DNA from 3 places in the Bacillus nitratireducens genome. Region 1 is predicted to be linked to each of the others. Evidence: riboswitches for the same ligand, from Rfam matches in the RefSeq annotation. Region 1 holds a riboswitch; each other region holds the start of a gene.

Region 1 (6,113 bases):
TTACCGTGTACCGTTTTACCTTTTTCCATTTCAATAGTTGTTAATTTGTATCCCTTTTGATTAAAAGCTTCTACTGGCTCTGTGTATTCTGTGTCCTCGAAATAATCCGTTATTAAAATAGCAATTTTTTTACTCATTGCAATCAGCTCCTTATATTATATAATCGGTTCCAGAATTGTCCTTGAGCAACGCCTTTTATAAAGTGAAACTTTAATTCATATTTTTTCATTCCCTCCAGTTCCTTTGCCCTGTTAATTTAATAAATACCCTTTTTATTAGGACGTAAACATGTATTATCATTTTTGTATGTAAAAATCATAAAATATCGGTTGTTTCAGTGATTCTTGTTTGGGGAAGAAAAATAAAAAAGCCAAGGAGATAATTTATTTTCTCCTTGGCTTTTAAGATAATTCTTTTCGTTAAAACGAAGAAACGCGTTGCTTCGTTTTTGGTACAATAATAAATTTGATCCAAAGTACTCCGATTACCATAATAATCAAAGCATGTAGTAATTGTCCTGTGGCAATGAGTATAATACTTGAAAATACAATGAGTTGAATGCTTAGCAATATAAAGATTAAGCGGAGAAATTGATTCATTCGTTTTTCAGTATCAATTGGATATAATGCTACAATAATATTTCCTGAAAAATATTTCCACAGAGAACGAAGCTGCATAGAAATCATATATAGGACGATATAAGCGATAGCGCCTTTTACATATATATTCGGAATGAAATATAGAGCGAAAGCACCGATCAACCCTAAGCGAATATATATACCGAAATAATCATTACCGCGTAAAAATGCTAGTGTATGTAAATAGAAGAAAGTTGCTCGTTTTTTATGTAATAAAGGTTCAATCCAATTTGTAAGCCATTTTCTTTTATTTACTTGCTTATTCAGTTGCGGAACATCGGTGAAAATGCTAGCAAATTGATAGAAACGAACGTCCATTTTTTCTTCTTGTTCGATTATGTAATCCCACGGTATTCGTTTGGTAGGTTGTTTCTTCGTGTATAGAAGCAGGAAAGCAAGAAGTAAGAGTAGTCCGCATAATACGATCACATTTGCAGTATAAAACAGCATGTAAATGATCAGGGCGTTACAAGCAATGCGAATGATAAACCATATGCTTTTTTCATAACTATCACGCCACATCCAGTGTATGTATATGTTCCACGCTTTCGTAATCATTAAAACGATAAAGATTGTACATAAGAACGGTACAGTTAATTGTAATGATTGCATGGCAAGCGGTACGAGAATAAGGAACGTAAATAATAAAGGGAAAAGCTGAATGATGTAATTATATAGAAGAGATTTTTTAAAATAAGATGTTAATTTCTCTTCTAATGCAAGTAAATAGACAGCATCCGGTTTTTGAATAAATGTGCGAATGGGACATCTCATTATAATAAATGTAAGAACGGTCGTTATGAGTATTAAAGATATTCCTTTAGAAGGAGATGTTTTTAGAAATTGAGCATAATAATATGCACCAACGCATGAAATAAAGATGAAGCTATATAGTAAACCGTTAATCATACGTGCAAAGTATGTAATGATATTTTGAATATGTTGTTGGAAGCGACTGCTCCATAGTGATTCGATTGACATGTCTTTCACCTCTTTGTTCTATTATATATGTTTTATAAAAGAAAAAACGAGCAAATTGCGTTATGCAACTTGCTCGTTTTTCTTTTCGTTATTTTTTTTCTGATCACGATTCATTAATGGATAGAAAGCAAAGCCAATTGCGAATAAACCGATTCCGAGAAGGAACGTTTTTATATCGGATGCGCCGGTTTTAATAACCCATAGTGCATAGCAAAGTGCGATAACTGCGACTATACCATCTGTAATTCTTGCCCGCATTTCATTTTTATATGTTTCACCAGTTGCGACTAGTTTTAACTGGAAGATTGGTGAAACGAGATATGGAATGAGGTAGGCCAGTGTTGATACGGTAATAACGAATGTATAAGCTTCCGCAATTGTTCCTGATAATGTTGAGAATAAGAACACTTGCGACATAATGTTTGTTAATCGTAGTGAATGAATTGGACTACCTTTTTTATTTGTTTTTGCGAAGAAGGAAGGGAAGAAACCTTCTTTTGCTGCTTGATAAGGTACTTCTGAGCTTAATAAAATCCAACCTAATATTGAACCGAATAGGGAAGTAAGAGCAAGTAATGCCATAAGTTTCCCGCCCCCGTGACCCATTGCAGCGTTTAATGCATCTGCTAATGGACGTTCAGAAGCTTGTAATTTATCAACGTGAAGTACACCCATTGTTAAAATTGTAATTCCTAAATAAATTGCAACTGTTATTAATAAACCAGCAACAGTCGCGCGTTTTACCGTTTTGGGAGAAGTAGCTCGGTTTGATAAAAGAACCGCTGATTCAATCCCAATAAATGCCCAAAGCGTTGTAAGGGCCGCTAAATTTACTTGTGAAAGGAGACCGTGTGATACGCCTTCTTTATCGATCATCGGTGTGTACCATTGTCCAAACTTTGAAGCTTCGAACGCAAATAACGTAACGACAATGAATAGAAGGAATCCAGTTACTTTCGTTGTTGTTGCTAAGAAGTTTAGTTTCCCAGCTCCGCTTACACCGTTTGTTAATATTAAATGAGTTCCCCAAAGTAAGACGGAACAAATAGTAAATGTAATGAGCTTTCCAACTTCTATATCGAACGAGCCGATTGAAAATAATAGTCGCGTATCTTTCATAATCGGGAAGAAGAGTGATAAATATCCCGCGAAAGATGTAATGATGGCAACGTTACTTGCCCAGTTTGCAACCCAATATCCCCATACCATACTGAAACCAGCCATTTTCTTTCTTTTTGGTGTTGAGAATAAAGCATATGCATGACTTTGTGGTCCCGTTGTTAAATCAGGACGACGAATTGCTAAATTACCGAAAACAAGAGCTAGCATTAAAACACCAAACCCTGTTGTTAACCAAGCTAAAGTGACACCGAGTGGGCTTGCTGTTTGTGCTAACGTACTTGGCACCATGAAAATACCAGCGCCAACCATGTTACCGACAACGAAAGCTGTTAGTACCCAAAAGCCCCATTTTTTTTGTTGCATAGAAAATACCTCCAAAGTTAGTATAACCAAGTCAAGCGAGGAGATATGTATGTCTTCCAGATAAGGAAGAGAAGGTCCAAACAAAACAAAAAAAGCACGTAATCTGCCGCTACATGCTTTCTATCTTATAAGAAACCCACGACATACCTCTCGATAGCTCTCCACAAACGAAACGTTTGTGACAGTTCTGCACTTATTAAATGCAGACCCAGCAAGCGTGCATGGTGGACACGACTTACTTCGGCAATCATTCCTTTCTCATTTCTTCATCAATGCCACTACATCTCCTGAAATGATACTCTTAATGACTGCAACCTCTACCTCACCGAGATACGAATGAGGATTTAAATATTAAATTAACGTATTTAAGAGTAACAAATGTATTTTTATACGTCAATGGATATAGTAATAATCAGATTATAGAGAAGAGTTCGTTATTGAGAGGTTGGAGGGTTTGAGATGGATTCATTGAATAAATTCCAATAAGGAATTTACTTTTAATGGGAATGGGGATTGTTTAAATGATACGTGCTTATAGTGAAAAAGAAGATCGGATCGGGACATTGAATTTAATAAAAAGTATGGGGACAGAAGAAGAGATAGGTTCTTTAGATGATATTGTATCGAACTCCACGCATTTTCTTTTATATAACCAAAATGGGATTGAAGGATTCGCGTATTCATCCTTTTATACAAATAGTAATGGAGAGTCTATTGGTCAAATAAGTGTGTATGTGGAACCTGGTTCTCGCTTGAAAGGTATTGGTTCTGGATTATACAAGGCAATAGAAGATTTAATTTCTAAAATAAAACCGGATTTTGTGTGCACTTATATGAGAATAGAATCAGAAAATTGTATTGGTTTTGCTAAGAAAATGGGATTTGAAAGATGGTGGGGATCGCTTGAATTGATATATAAGGGAGGGAGTTTTCCTAAAACCGATCTCAAGTTTATTAAGTATGAAGATATATTTTTTAACCAGTTTGTAACAATGGTACAGGAATGTTATTACGAATTGCATGAAAGGAATGATATGAAGCCGTATCTTGCCTCGGAAGATAGTATAAAGAAATACAAATTGAACAATGAAAGTAATGTGTATGTAGCTTTAGAAAATGAGCAGCTAGTTGCATCAGTTACAGTAGGGGAAGGGACAATAGAGAATTTAATAGTTGCACAAAGTCATCAAGGAAATGGATATGGGCGTAAAGCTTTACAATTTGGTATGAACAAGTTGTTAGAAGGCGGGTATGAAGATATTAGACTCTGTTATATAGAAGGAAATGAAAGTGCTGAGAGGTTATACAAATCTGTAGGGTTTAAGCCGTTTCATAATACGCAGGTGTATCGGAAATTTAAAAAGCAGCTGATCTAAATACTAGATCAGCTGCTACATATAAGATTAAACTAAGTTTAATACAGTTACTTTTTCACGTGTCATAGACTCAAGGCTCTTGCGAATACCTTGTGCGCCCATACCTGAACCTTTTACACCGATGAATGGGAAGTGGTCAGGGCCGCGCTCTGTGCGTCCGTTAATTTGAACAGAACCAGTTTCGATTTTGTTAGCAATTGCAAATGCTTTGTTAATGTCTTTTGTGAAGACACTTGCTTGCAGACCGAACTCTGATTTGTTAGCAATTTCAATCGCTTGTTCGTCAGAAGAAACACGGATGATTGGAAGGATTGGGCCAAATGGCTCTTCCCAAGCAACTTTCATTTCTTCTGTTACGTGGTCGATTAATGTTGGGTAAATTAAGTTGCGCTCACGTTTGTTACCGATAACGATTGTTGCACCTTTTTCAACAGCGTCGTCAACTAAGCCTTGAACGAAGTCAGCAGATTTATCGTCGATTAATGGAACGATTGTGCTGTCTTGTTCTGGAGATCCAACTGATAGTTCAGCTACTTGCGCTTTTAGTAAGCTAACAAGCTCGTCTGCTACGTTTTCGTGTACAAGTACACGTTTAATAGCTGTACAACGTTGACCAGAGTAAGAGAATGCACCGCTTACGATGTGGTTTGCAGCATCTTGTAAGTCAGCATCTTCACGAACGATACCAGGGTCTTTACCACCAAGTTCTAATACAAGTGGAATCATTGCAGCTTTTTTCGCTAAATGTTTACCTGTGTTTGTACCACCTGTGAACGATACCATATTGATGCCTTCGTGTTCTACTAAGTAGTCACCAATTACAGAACCGCGTCCTGTCGCTACGTTTACAAGACCTTTTGGAAGGCCAGCTTTATGAAGTGCTTCCACCATTTTAATACCGCTAATTGCACCTTGAGTTGCTGGTTTGAAAATAACAGCGTTACCCATAATTAATGCTGGTGCAAGTTTTGCAGCAGATAAGTTTACTGGATAGTTAAATGGTGCGATTGCTAATACAACACCAAGTGGTGCGCGTTGGATGATCGCAAGTTTAGACTTCGTTCCGCCAGGGAAGCTATCGCCCATCATGCTTTCTCCGTGCATATGTAAAGCTTCTTCAATTGTGTAACGAATGAAATCAGCTGTACGAACAACTTCTTTCTTCGCATCTTTATAACCTTTACCGACTTCTTTCATAATGATATCGGCAATTTCATCTTGCATATTTACGAGCTCATCAGCCCATTTATATAAATATTTTGCGCGATCTTGTAGAGAAGCTTCAGCCCATGATTTTTGAGCTTCTTTTGCAGATGCAATTGCTTCATCTACTTCTCCGCGAGTAATTGCTTGTACTTGACCAATTACTTCGTGTAAGTATGGAGATGGAATTTCGATTGTTTGACCTGAAGAGCTTTCTCTCCATTCTCCGTTTAAATAAAATTTGTACGTATTGCTAGTTGTCATGATTAGTCCTCCTAAAATAGCAACTTGTAAGAGTGAGTATAAGGTGATTGTAGGTGGTTTGATAATATTTTTCAAATGAAATGTTTGTGAAAACGATTTCTTATTATTTTTTTATTTTGTATGCCCTTTCTTACAGAAGATTCTCTTATTTCAAACGGATGTATCG
Region 2 (6,113 bases), on a different contig from region 1:
AGTGGACAATCCCGATTTTTCCAAATGGAGATTACAATTTCTTTATTCAAAAGGACTATAAGTGGGGGTATTTAGGCCATCCTTGGGAGAAGAGTATAACGATATTTGGAAAAGAATTAATAGAGAGCTTTGAACAAAGTAAGCCAGAAATGTTTCAAAATATTTTAAGGCAGGGCTAATGTTTTAAAGAGAAAAAACGCTTATACTTCATTTTTGAAGCATAAGCGTTTTGTTTAAAATACTTAAAAAGAAAAATCTTTTGGTAAAGTACCATTTTTTATCACCGTTCTTAACCCATGTTTTATAATCCAAGGGTTAACAGGAAGCTGTTTATCACGTAATTGTTGTAACCATTGAAAAACGAGTTCTTTATCTTCTTTTGTAATATCGTTAATATGATTGGCTACTGATTTTTGGACATATTTAGAAGGGTCATTCATTAATAGCTCAAGTAGCTTTAAATTATTTCTAAAGTCACCTTTCAGAGCTCCAATTTTTTTAGCCCAAGGAAGTCTAGGTCTAGTACCTTCTGAAACTAATCTCCTAATGTGGCTGTTTTCGTCATGAATCCACTGTTGTAATATGTCTAGTGTGTCTTCATGATATTTTTCAAGAAAAGGCCGAATGGCATATTCAGCAGTATTCCTTTTTGTTATTTCATACATTGCGTTGAAAGAGGATTCAAAATCGTTAAGCCCATATTTTTCAACGTATTTTGCGATAGGCATGTACATATATCCGTTTGTAAATGTGCCTACTTCTGTTGTATTTTCTGGTCCCAATGTTTTCAGTAATATATGTATTGCTTCATTAAAATCTTTTTGTAATGCATTGTGTAATTCATCTGCTATGGCTTCTATACGTTGCTTTAACTCTAAATTTTCAACTTTATATGTTACGGAAGATACAAAGTTTATTTTAGAGAAATTAGGATCGTGTTTACAAATAGAATCAGCCATTTTTTCTGCTAATTCTTCGTTGAATAAAAATTTTAGTGGAACATATTTGCCCATTTTTTCACCCCATTGGTCGGATAAAAACAATGTTTATTTTTTAATCGACAATCCATACACCAAAGTCTCACTGGGAGTCGTAATACTAAAACCTGTCGTTTTATAATCAAGTTTCACGGTATCACCAGTGTAGTCTTTCGTAAATGAATCCATTTGTACGATAAGCTCCGCATCTTCATATACAACATCATCTGCATGATATGTATCCCAAATTAAATCGACATCAACGAAAATGCTACAAGAGTTTGTCATTGTCCCTCTAATGCGAATAATCTTTTTGTCTTCACGTTCTAATCTATGTATAGCAACTTTTGCTTCATCAGTAATACGAATGTTCATGTGATCCCAACCTTTAAGTGTATTTACTTTATTATTGCAAAAAGATAAGAAATAGGGAAGTAAATGGGATTGTAATAAAAAAACGAGCAAACAAATTTGTTTGCTCGTTTTGCTATACTCTATTTTAGTTCACATTTATCAAGTGGAATTACTTTCGTTTTCTTAGTAAATTTATATCCTAACCATAGTACTAAGAAGAGTGGTAAACCGATATAAGAAACGAGTACACCGTTCCAATCGATAGATGCTCCCATAAATGCGCCGTAGTTTTGTCCTAAAATAACGATAACACAAAGTGTAAATGCAAAGATTGGACCGAACGGGAACCATTTTGCTCTATACGGTAAATCTTTTAAATCTTTTCCTTGTGCAACATAAGCTTTTCGGAAACGGTAATGACTAATAGCAATTCCTACCCAAGCAATAAACCCTGACATTCCAGAAGCATTTAATAACCAAATGTATACAACACCGTCACCGTATAAAGAAGCGATGAAAGCGACGCTACCAACTACTGATGTTGCGATTAATGCGTTAACAGGTACACCGCGGCTATCTAATTTGCCTAAGAACTTTGGTGCTTTTCCTTGACGAGCTAAATCCCAAAGCATACGAGTTGATGCGTACATTCCAGAGTTACCAGCAGATAGAACTGCAGTTAAAATAACAGCGTTCATAACAGAAGCAGCGAAGGCAACGCCCGCTTTTTCAAATACTAGTGTAAATGGACTTACTGTAACATCACTTGCTGCAAGGCTATCAGTCGTATAAGGAATTAATAAACCGATAACAAGAATTGCTAAAATGTAGAATAATATAATGCGCCAAAAGATAGAACGAATTGCTTTCGGTATATTGCGTTCTGGATCAGCAGTTTCACCAGCAGCCACTCCTAATAATTCAGTTCCTTGGAATGAGAAACCAGCTGCCATAAATACACCGATAATTGCCATGATGCCGCCATTAAATGGTGCATCTGCAACAGTGAAGTTTTTAAAACCAACAGCTTCACCGCCCATAATTCCAAAAATCATCATAAAACCGACAATTAAAAAGATAATAATAGTAACGACTTTAATAAGTGCGAACCAATATTCAGATTCACCAAAACCTTTAACAGATAAATAGTTTAAGAGAAAAATAATAGCTAAACAAAGTCCACTCCAAATAAGAGAAGGGGTATCTGGGAACCAAAATTTCATAATTAATGTTACGGCCGCTAGTTCAGCAGCGATCGTAATCGCCCAGTTATACCAATAATTCCATCCAAGTGCAAAACCAAGTGATGGATCAACAAATTTTGTTGCATAAGTGCTAAAAGATCCAGTAACAGGCATGTAAGCTGCGAGTTCTGCTAAGCTTGTCATTAAAAAATAAACCATAATTCCAATTGCGGCATATGCGACTAATGCACCGCCAGGACCAGCTGAATGGATAACACCACCACTGGCAAGAAATAATCCGGTACCGATTGTACCACCGAGAGAAATCATCGTAAGGTGACGAGATTTTAATCCGCGTTTTAATTCACCTTGTCCTTGTGTAGTTTGCGTTTTAGAGGTAGATTGATTTGTTGCGCTATTCATGTTCAACACTCCTTTTCTTGTAGGTTAGGAAGGAGCGGGGGAGAAAAATACAAAAAACCGCCAAAGTAATTAGGCGGAACGTTTCACAAATAACCACCCCATCATACCCTTCCGTTAAGATAGCACCCCACGTTTACACGGTAATTTTGTAAACGTGACAGTTCTGTTCCTTTCGGAGACAGCCCCAGCTCATATTTCCAGAGAAGAAATATAAACTTCGGCAACTTTTCCTTTCAAACGGAGTCAGTGACATTCTCTGTGTCTCGTCCATTTTACTTTTAAAAGTCGCAACCTCTACCTCATCGGATTGATGAGGATTTATATATTGCTAAGATATTTAATATATGGCAATTGTAATGACTTTCTGAATATATTGCAAGGAATTTTGTTAGGAAAAGTCAAAAAATATCGGTTATTGTATAGGAAACGCTTGCATAACTCCACCCGAACCTACTATTATGTAGCAATAAGCAAAGAAAAAATTGTTATACAAATGTTTCGCAAAAAATAATGAAAAACCCTTTAAAATTAAAAGAAAATTCAGAAAATATAATTCGACATAACTATCAGAAGGGGATTATTCCTTAAATTCGTTTCAAATAATAAGTATAAATCCGATAAATAGAATGAATATTCTTTTTATTTCTGATAAAATTGAGGTATTGTTTAATTGAAAAGGGGATATCATTATGAAATTAGAAACGGAAAGATTACATATAGTACCGTGTACAGAAGAATGGATTCAAATTGCGGATAATCAAGGATACAATAGTGGTCCGCATATGGTAGGATATATAGAAAATGTGAAACGAGATGCGGCTTCATTACCGTGGGGACCGTGGTATGTTATTCGAGAAGAGGATGACGTAGTTCTAGGTGATATAGGATTTAAAGGGAAACCAAACGAGGAACATACGGTAGAAATTGGTTACGGATTTATTGAGAAATATTGGAATAAAGGTTATGCAACAGAAGCAGTTAGTGAATTAATGAAATGGGCTTTTCAAACAGGCGAAGTGGAAACGATTACAGCAGAGACACTCCTTGATAACTATAGCTCCATTCGTGTATTAGAGAAATTACATATGAAAAGAGTAAATAGTACTGAAACGATGATCAATTGGAAAATAGATAAATAAAAGATACCGCTCGAAGTAAATCGGGCGGTATTATTATTAATTATGGTAGCATTTGTTTTTGATCTTTCGGATAGCCAGCTGTCGATTCGTTAGAACGATTGGAATGATTACGAACAGCAATGAAAATAGAAATAATAACGACAAGACCAACTGCAACGTAAGATAGTGAAATAATAGTTGGATCCACTTTAAATGTAGTAAGTAGTGTACGAATGTTTGTAAAGATTATAAGGCCACCAACTAATACGCCAAGTAAATGAGAAGGAACGATGCGTACTAGCCATGCAGCGATTGGTGCCGCAACGATACCACCGAGCATGAGAGAAAATACCCAAACCCAGCTTACTTGTTCCCAGCCAAGTGAAATGAAAAAGCCAATCGTTGCAGCGAGTGAAACAGGAAATTCACTCGTATCTACAGATCCAATAACTTTTCTAGCTTCATTTCCTCTTGCAAGAAGAACAGGTGTCGTAATCGGCCCCCAGCCACCACCACCAGTTGAATCGACGAATCCAGCGAATAAGCCAAGTGGTACAAGTTGTTTTGCAGACATACGTTTATTTGAAGCAACAATTTGTTTTTGAATGAGGAATCGTAATAAAATATAAACCCCTAAAGTAAATAAAAATATGGAAATGTACGGTTTAATTACATCACCAGGTAAATTGCTTAAAAAACATGCCCCAATAAATGCGCCAATTGCTCCTGGTAATGTAAGCCTAGAAACTGTATATTTATCAACGTTTCCAAATTTGATGTGAGATGCACCAGAAGCGGCAGTTGTAACAACTTCAGCTAAATGAACTGATGCCGATGCAACGGCTGGTGCGATACCAAACATTAATAATAGTGAGGTAGACGTTACCCCGTACGCCATACCAAGTGCACCATCGATCAATTGAGCGAAAAATCCGATAATAGCAAAGACAATTAATTTCTGCATAAATAATCCCCCTGTAATAATAAATGAAAAAGACACTTTTCCCGTATGAGAAAAGTGCCTTTGGTTTTTCCAATCAGCAATAATTAAATTTGTTTTATTATAATACATATTAATCGTATAAATCAACTAGGTTTTAAAGTTTTTGAATTGAATGAAAGAAAAATAAAATATACAATAAAAGGATGGAGAGAAAGGGGAGAAAGAATATGTTAGCATTTGACCATCTTGTTCATGCAGTGCATGGTACACCAGAGGAAGCGGCAAAACAAATGCAGGAGCTTGGATTTCATACTGCACTAGGCGGAGAGCATACGAACTGGGGTACTTGGAATAGTTTATGTTATTTTGATTTATCATATATAGAATTTTTAGCAGTTCAGCATGAAGAAAAAGCGAAAGAAGCAGAAAATCCATTAGTGCAGGAAACGGTTGTTAAATTGCAAAATGGAGAAGGGATGCTACAAATCGCAATTCGAACAAATGAAATTGAAGAACAAGCAGTGAATTTAAGCAAACATGGCTTACAAACGATTGGACCATTCGAAGGGAAACGTGTGAGAAAAGATGGCCGTCTTTTAGAATGGAAAATGTTATTTGTAAAGCAGGAAGAAAGTGGACCGAAATTACCTTTCTTTATACAGTGGAATGAAACGGATGAAGAAAGAAGAAACGATTTACGTAACATAGGAACAATCACTGAACATAAAAACAAAGTACAAGAAATTGAAACGATTCATTATGCGGTGAAAAGCGTTCGAGAAACAGTGCGGAAATGGAAAAAAGTAATGGAGCTAACTGCAAGCTCAGTCGTAAAAAATGAAGAATGGAATGCGGAATGTCAAAGTGTATCGTTTGGTGACATTCATGTGCAGTTTTGTGAACCAATTGGAGAAGGGCTAGTACTAGAACGTTTGAATCATCATGGTGAATATCCATTTGCAGTGGAGTTTAAAGGTGAAAATAAACGAGAGCATGAAGTGCTAGGTAGTTTGTACATATATGAATAGAGGTGAACTTTGTGGAAGAAATTTTAAGAGAGATAGAGAGAAAAATAGAGTGTCCTCGTATTGTGAAATGTACATCTATTACAAAA
Region 3 (6,113 bases), on a different contig from region 1:
GAACTTGATACTGTAGTTGCTATTCGATAAAATAACTTCGACTTCCCCACAAAATATTCCTATCCTGTACGCCATTAAATGGCCCGATTGTTGTAAACGACTTTATTTTAACGTAAATAACTTTCTTGTCACTCTATACAATGCAAACAGCTTTCTATTTATATAGGTAGGAAATAGATTCATATAATTTATTGTAAGTTTTACCGGTGGAAATTAGCTCATTTGCACTAAAGGCTCAATTTTCGCCATAAATGATTGATGTAGTGCTTCAACACCATCTACTAAGTGAATACGGTCAATTACAACTGATACTTTAATTTCCGATGTACTTACCATTTTAATATGAATACCGCCTTCTTTTAAAGTAGTAAACATATTCGCAGCGACACCTGGGTTAGATACCATACCTGATCCTACAATTGATACTTTTGCTAAATGGTTTTCATATTCTACAGATTCATAGTGAAGTGCTTCTTGATTTTGTTCCAATACTTCTAATGTTTCTCTTAAATCATTAGAATGGATTGAGAAAGAGAGGTGAACAGTTCCTTCATTTGTAATACTTTGAATAATAATATCTACATTAATATGTGCCGCTGCTAATGTAGAGAAAACTGTTGAAAGTGCACCTTGTTCTAATCCTTTAATTGTGACGCGTGTAATATTATCCTCAAATGCAATACCTTTAACGATTGATTGTTGTTCCATGTTACATTCTCCCCTTACAATTGTTCCGTTTTCTTGTTCCATACTTGATCGTACTTCTAAAACTACATTATGATTTTTAGCAAATTCAACAGCGCGTGGGTGTAACACGCCAGCACCGAGATTGGCAAGCTCTAACATTTCGTCATAAGAAATTTCATCTAATTTATAAGCATCTTGTACAACGCGTGGATCAGTCGTATATACGCCGGTTACATCCGTATAAATATCACATTTTTTTGCTTTTAATGCCGCTGCTAATGCAACAGCAGTCGTATCAGAACCACCGCGTCCAAGCGTTGTAATTTCATGCTTTTCACTAACTCCTTGGAAGCCAGCTACAATAACAATCGTACCTTCAGTAAGATAAGACTGAATTCGATCTGTATGAATGTCAGTAATCCGTGCACTACTATGTACAGATTCTGTCGTAATACCAGCTTGCCACCCTGTTAATGAAATTGCGTTATAACCTTTTGTTTGTAGTGCCATTGTTAATAATGAAATGGTTACTTGTTCTCCTGTAGATAGGAGCATATCCATTTCACGTTTACTTGGATTTTCAGTAATAGCGTTAGCAAGTGCGACAAGTTCATCTGTACTTTTTCCCATTGCTGAAACGACAGAGACAATGCTATGTCCTCGTTCATATTCTTCAATAATTAAATTTGCTACATGTTGAATGCGTTCGACGCTTCCAACAGAAGTACCGCCAAACTTTTGTACAATCGTTTCCATTACGAATTCCTTCTTTCGTCCATTTTTAAGAATAGGTTAGGACATATACAAATCCCAATATTCCTGTAGTTACCAGAGAGAAAAACAAAAAACACCATCTCAAATAAGTGAGGATGGTGCTGTTACAGGAAAAGGGAAACAGAAAACGGAGCTAATAAAAAAACCGCCAAAAAAGGAATATCATAAAAAATGATATCTCTTTTTTGTAGATAGCTCTTCACACGTACATGTCTGTACATATGACAGTTCTGTTTCTATTCGAAAACAGCCCCAATCGATAAATGCAGAGAAATTTATCAATTTCGGCAACACTTCCTTTCTTCTAAATTCATAGACATCTCTGTGTCTCCTTTAGAATACTTATAAGCGTTGCAACCTCTATCTCACGTTTTAGGCGAGAGTGTTTGATTTATGAAGTTGTTGGTAACATTTGTTTTATAATAATTTAAATTTTTCAGGGAATCAAGTGTTTTATATATTTTTTAAAAATTCCATCTTTTTTGGGGGGTAGTTTGTGAAAAGTGTAGCAAAATAAATTCATAGCATGTACATTAAATTTATAGTGCATAGGAGGTGGAAGAATGAAGGGGAAAAAGCCTATTTATGTTTCAGCAGAAATGAACACAACAATGGAAAAATTATGGGGATATACACAGGAACCAGATATACACACAGAATGGGATGCTCGCTTTACTGAAATTTCGTATTTAGAGAAAAAAGAAGGAGAACCGCAGAAGTTTTTATATAAAACTAAAATTGGATTTGGACTTGAAATAGCTGGTGAAGGGGAATCGATAGGAGAAATAAGAAAAGAAACGGGTGAACGGATTTCTTCTTTAAAATTTTGGACAGATAATAAATTATCACTTATTCAAATGGGGCGTGGTTATTGGAAGTATACACCGCGTAAAGAACATATTTATTTTGAGACGCAATATGATTATGATACAAGGTTTGGTCGTATAGGAAATATGATAGATCCATATGTTTTTCGACCCTTATTAGGTTGGGCGACAGCATGGAGTTTTGATGCTTTAAAATTATGGTTAGAAAAGGGACTTCATCCTAAGTTGCTAATTAGAAGAACAATGACGTATTGGCTCGTTTGCTTTCTATTTGCCTTCGTATGGTTATATCAAGGGATTGTACCAAAATTGATGTTTACTCATTCAGAAGAAGTAAAGATGCTTTCTGCACTAATCGGATCGAATGAAAGTAGTATTTTTATACTTAAAATAGTTGGATTTTTAGAAATAATATGGGGTGTTATGTGGCTATTGCCACTTCAAAAGCGAAAACTATTTATATTGCATATTATATTGTTGATAGTTTTAACATTAGCGGCAGGATCGACGAATATCGCTAGTTTTACGCAACCATTTAATCCAATTACATTAAACCTTCTTTTAATAGGGTTATCGATTGTCGGTTATATGAATTGCACTAATTTGCCAAGCGCAAAAAATTGCAAGAGGAAGAGAAAGGGATAAATGTATGGTTAATATTTATGAGAGATTATTAGGAGATACCTATAAAAATCTTCATCCAAAATTACAGAAGCGATATGCGATTACAGAAGAGAATAGTTTTACAGGAGAAGGGGAAATGGATGAAATTTACGGTGGCTCTTTTTTCGTTAAATTAATTTTGAAAATTGCATCGAAGTTTCGAATGTTTTTCTCTGAGCGAGGAAAGAAGGTGCCATTTACGATACATAATACCGCTGAGCGAGATGAACAGGGGAAAGAATTTGTACGGTGGAATCGTACTTTTTATTTTCATAATAAGAAAAGATATTTTAACGCTGTTATGCAGCTGGATGAAGAGAATAATGAAATTGTAGATTATTTTGGTGAGCCACATTTACTCGTTTCTACATTGAATTTTTATATTGATGAAAAGGGCGGGATGCATATTTCTTCAAAGAAACAATGGTTTTTTATGTTTGGAAGAAAAATACCGTTACCTAGATTTTTATACGGAGAGGCGAAAATTGTAGAAAGTTATGATGAAACACTACAATGCTTTCGAATTCATGTACAAGTACGAAATCCGTTAATTGGCTCACTATTTTCCTATAAGGGGACATTTGTGGAAAGGAAATATACGAGATGAAAAATATACTATTTGGGCTTGCTTGTTATATTATATTTCTAATATACGAGTGGTCGAATGTAAATCCTGTTGAAGCAATTATATTGTTATCTATTTTGTTATTTATACCGATGTCTTTTTGTATTATTGACAAGAAAAAAAGAAATGGATCGTATGTATTATTTTATAAATTTGTATCGTTTTTATATCCAATCGCAGCAATCAGTGCAATGCTAGCTTTCGTAACAAATCATTATTTATTTGCGTTACTTTGGTTTGTATATACAGGAATTGTTGCGTTATTTGGTATAAGTAGATTGCTAGAAAGAGGATTGAAACCGTTAGAGGAGACAGCTATCGATAGTGCGTTTATGTATTTGTTTTTAGGTGGTTTCTGGTTTTTTGCTTCTGTAGCAAAGCTTTCCATTATGCACTTTAGTTCCGACATTGTTTTGCTTACAGCTGCACACTTTCATTATTCGGCATTTCTATTGCCGTTATCAGCTGGTTTAATTGGGAGGAAAAGAGAAAAGAGAAGTAAAGTATATGATGCTATTATGTTTGTCATCGTCATTTCACCTATGACAGTTGCAATAGGAATTACGTACTCGAGGGTATTTGAATTTTTTGCAGTGTTCCTATATTTATGCGCTATTTATAGTTATGGGATTTATGTTTGGCGCACGAAATTTAATGCTATTAGTGCAAAGATTCTCCTGATCATATCTTCTAGCACACTCATGGTAACAATTATGTTTTCACTTATATATTCATATGGGAATTTGAAACATGTAATGACGATTACAATTGCACAAATGGTCTGGATTCACGGCGTGGTAAATGGAATTGGAGTAGCGTTACCAGCATTTGTTGGCTGGATGATTGAAAAGAGTACTCCGAATTATAAATATTATGGGAAACCAATGAGCAGGTTAAGAGGAACCGCGACAGTTGGTGAAGCATTTTTACATAACAGAAATTTAATAGATAGCAAGGAATACAAAGGTTTAGTTGATAAAATGAATGATTTTCATAGTGAGGCATTTGACGCGATAAAGATTCCTTTAAGTATTATTCGTTTTTATGAAAATACAAAAGAGTATCAGTTACAATCGCATATTAAATGGACTCGTTGGTTCCGCCCGGTTGCATTTTGTTATGCAAAAATGAGTAAGCGTGTAGGACAAATACATTTAGGAATGGGCGGCAAGTGGGAAACGATGCATGGTTCTATCATGGGGATAATAGATGAGAAGGATGGAAGAGAGAATGTAAGGGCTTGGCTAAGAAAAAATGAAGCAGGAGAATCTATTTTTGTAGCTCTTTACTCAAAACATACACATAAGAATGAGACGTATATGAATATTGGATTACCTTTACCATATTCGAATATGACGGGAGTTTTGAAATTATGTAATAAGAGTAATGATTTAATCATTACTAGTAAGCTGAGAAGAAATGGTAAGGGAGATGAAGGGATATACTTACATACTCGCTTCTTTACAATACGCTTACCATTAGCAGAGACTTTTATGATTAAAGAGGGCAAGGATCAAATATTAACAGCTAACCATCGAATGTGGATATTCGGAGTTAAGTTTTTAGAAATTGATTATGAGATTAAGAAAATAGAAGAGAAGTAAGAAAAGCTTGGAGAGATTCCAAGCTTTTTTATGTATGGGTAATTGTCATAGCAACTTGTTTATCTAAGTCTTGGTCCCAAACACGTTGAATTTCAAACGTACTTTTTTCAAAAAATAATGGGAATCTTTCTTTAAACCAATCTTGCATAGGAAGATTTAGTGCTGTATCGATTGGTACCCATAATAATTCGCCTTCAGGAGGATTCAAAAGGAGTTCACCTTCAAATGAATCTGTCCAATAATTAAATACCATATATCGAACATTTTCTTTCGGATTTACGTATTCATCTAATCCCTTAAAAGTTAAATTTGAAACAAGTAATCCAGTTTCTTCTTTTACTTCTCGTTTAGCAGCTTGAACGATACTTTCTGGGAAATCTACTTTACCACCAGGAGCGATGTAACCAGGGAAGCCTAGATGGTCAGGGCGTTTTATAAGTAAAACTTCATTATTTCGCTGGATCATACACATCGTGTAAATACGGTGTTCTATATCTTTCCAATTGTTGCTCATACGAATCTCTCCTCTTATAAAACCTTATAGTTTTTAACTATAGTTATATATGACAAAAAATACAATAATAATACAAAATTATACAAATTACAATTGACTATTACTAATTTTCAGAACTATAATTAGTCTGTTATATAAAAACATTGTACTTGAGAGGGGAATATATTCTATGAAAAATAGAATAATCGCAGCAGGAATAATCGCAGCTAGTATATTATCTTATTCACCTAGTAGTTTCGCACAAATAAAAACGTTTCCAGATGTCCAAGCAGGGCACTGGGCAGAAGATTCTATTAACTACTTAGCAGAAAAAGGCGCAGTTACAGGTAACGAGAAAGGAATGTTCGAGCCTGGAAAAGAGATTACTCGTGCAGAAGCAGCTACAATGATGGCTAAAATCTTAAACTTACCATTCGATA

The links. Region 1 has a riboswitch for lysine ahead of Q3V31_RS22715 (amino acid permease). Riboswitches for the same ligand answer to the same signal wherever they lie in the genome.
Region 2: linked by a shared signal. The riboswitch ahead of Q3V31_RS15750 (amino acid permease) and the one ahead of Q3V31_RS22715 (amino acid permease) in region 1 are both predicted to bind lysine.
Region 3: linked by a shared signal. The riboswitch ahead of Q3V31_RS02410 (aspartate kinase) and the one ahead of Q3V31_RS22715 (amino acid permease) in region 1 are both predicted to bind lysine.

The regions. Positions count from the first base shown of each region.
Region 1 covers NZ_JAUMJO010000006.1:155,502-161,614, reverse strand. The annotation lists gene Q3V31_RS22725 (type 1 glutamine amidotransferase domain-containing protein) at 1-137, opposite strand, end outside; gene Q3V31_RS22720 (ABC transporter permease) at 420-1,619, opposite strand; gene Q3V31_RS22715 (amino acid permease) at 1,680-3,104, opposite strand; lysine riboswitch at 3,251-3,432, opposite strand; gene Q3V31_RS22710 (GNAT family N-acetyltransferase) at 3,626-4,480, shown strand; gene gapN (NADP-dependent glyceraldehyde-3-phosphate dehydrogenase) at 4,508-5,947, opposite strand.
Region 2 covers NZ_JAUMJO010000004.1:41,269-47,381, forward strand. The annotation lists gene Q3V31_RS15735 (DUF2716 domain-containing protein) at 1-179, shown strand, start outside; gene Q3V31_RS15740 (DNA alkylation repair protein) at 243-1,013, opposite strand; gene Q3V31_RS15745 (iron-sulfur cluster biosynthesis family protein) at 1,047-1,352, opposite strand; gene Q3V31_RS15750 (amino acid permease) at 1,472-2,938, opposite strand; lysine riboswitch at 3,051-3,243, opposite strand; gene Q3V31_RS15755 (GNAT family N-acetyltransferase) at 3,628-4,077, shown strand; gene Q3V31_RS15760 (sulfite exporter TauE/SafE family protein) at 4,118-5,128, opposite strand; gene Q3V31_RS15765 (VOC family protein) at 5,227-6,027, shown strand; partial or broken gene Q3V31_RS15770 (aminoglycoside phosphotransferase family protein) at 6,039-6,113, shown strand, end outside.
Region 3 covers NZ_JAUMJO010000001.1:455,536-461,648, reverse strand. The annotation lists gene Q3V31_RS02410 (aspartate kinase) at 214-1,443, opposite strand; lysine riboswitch at 1,646-1,832, opposite strand; gene Q3V31_RS02405 (DoxX-like family protein) at 2,025-2,933, shown strand; gene Q3V31_RS02400 (DUF4166 domain-containing protein) at 2,938-3,558, shown strand; gene Q3V31_RS02395 (YndJ family protein) at 3,555-5,180, shown strand; gene Q3V31_RS02390 (8-oxo-dGTP diphosphatase) at 5,209-5,694, opposite strand; gene Q3V31_RS02385 (N-acetylmuramoyl-L-alanine amidase) at 5,864-6,113, shown strand, end outside.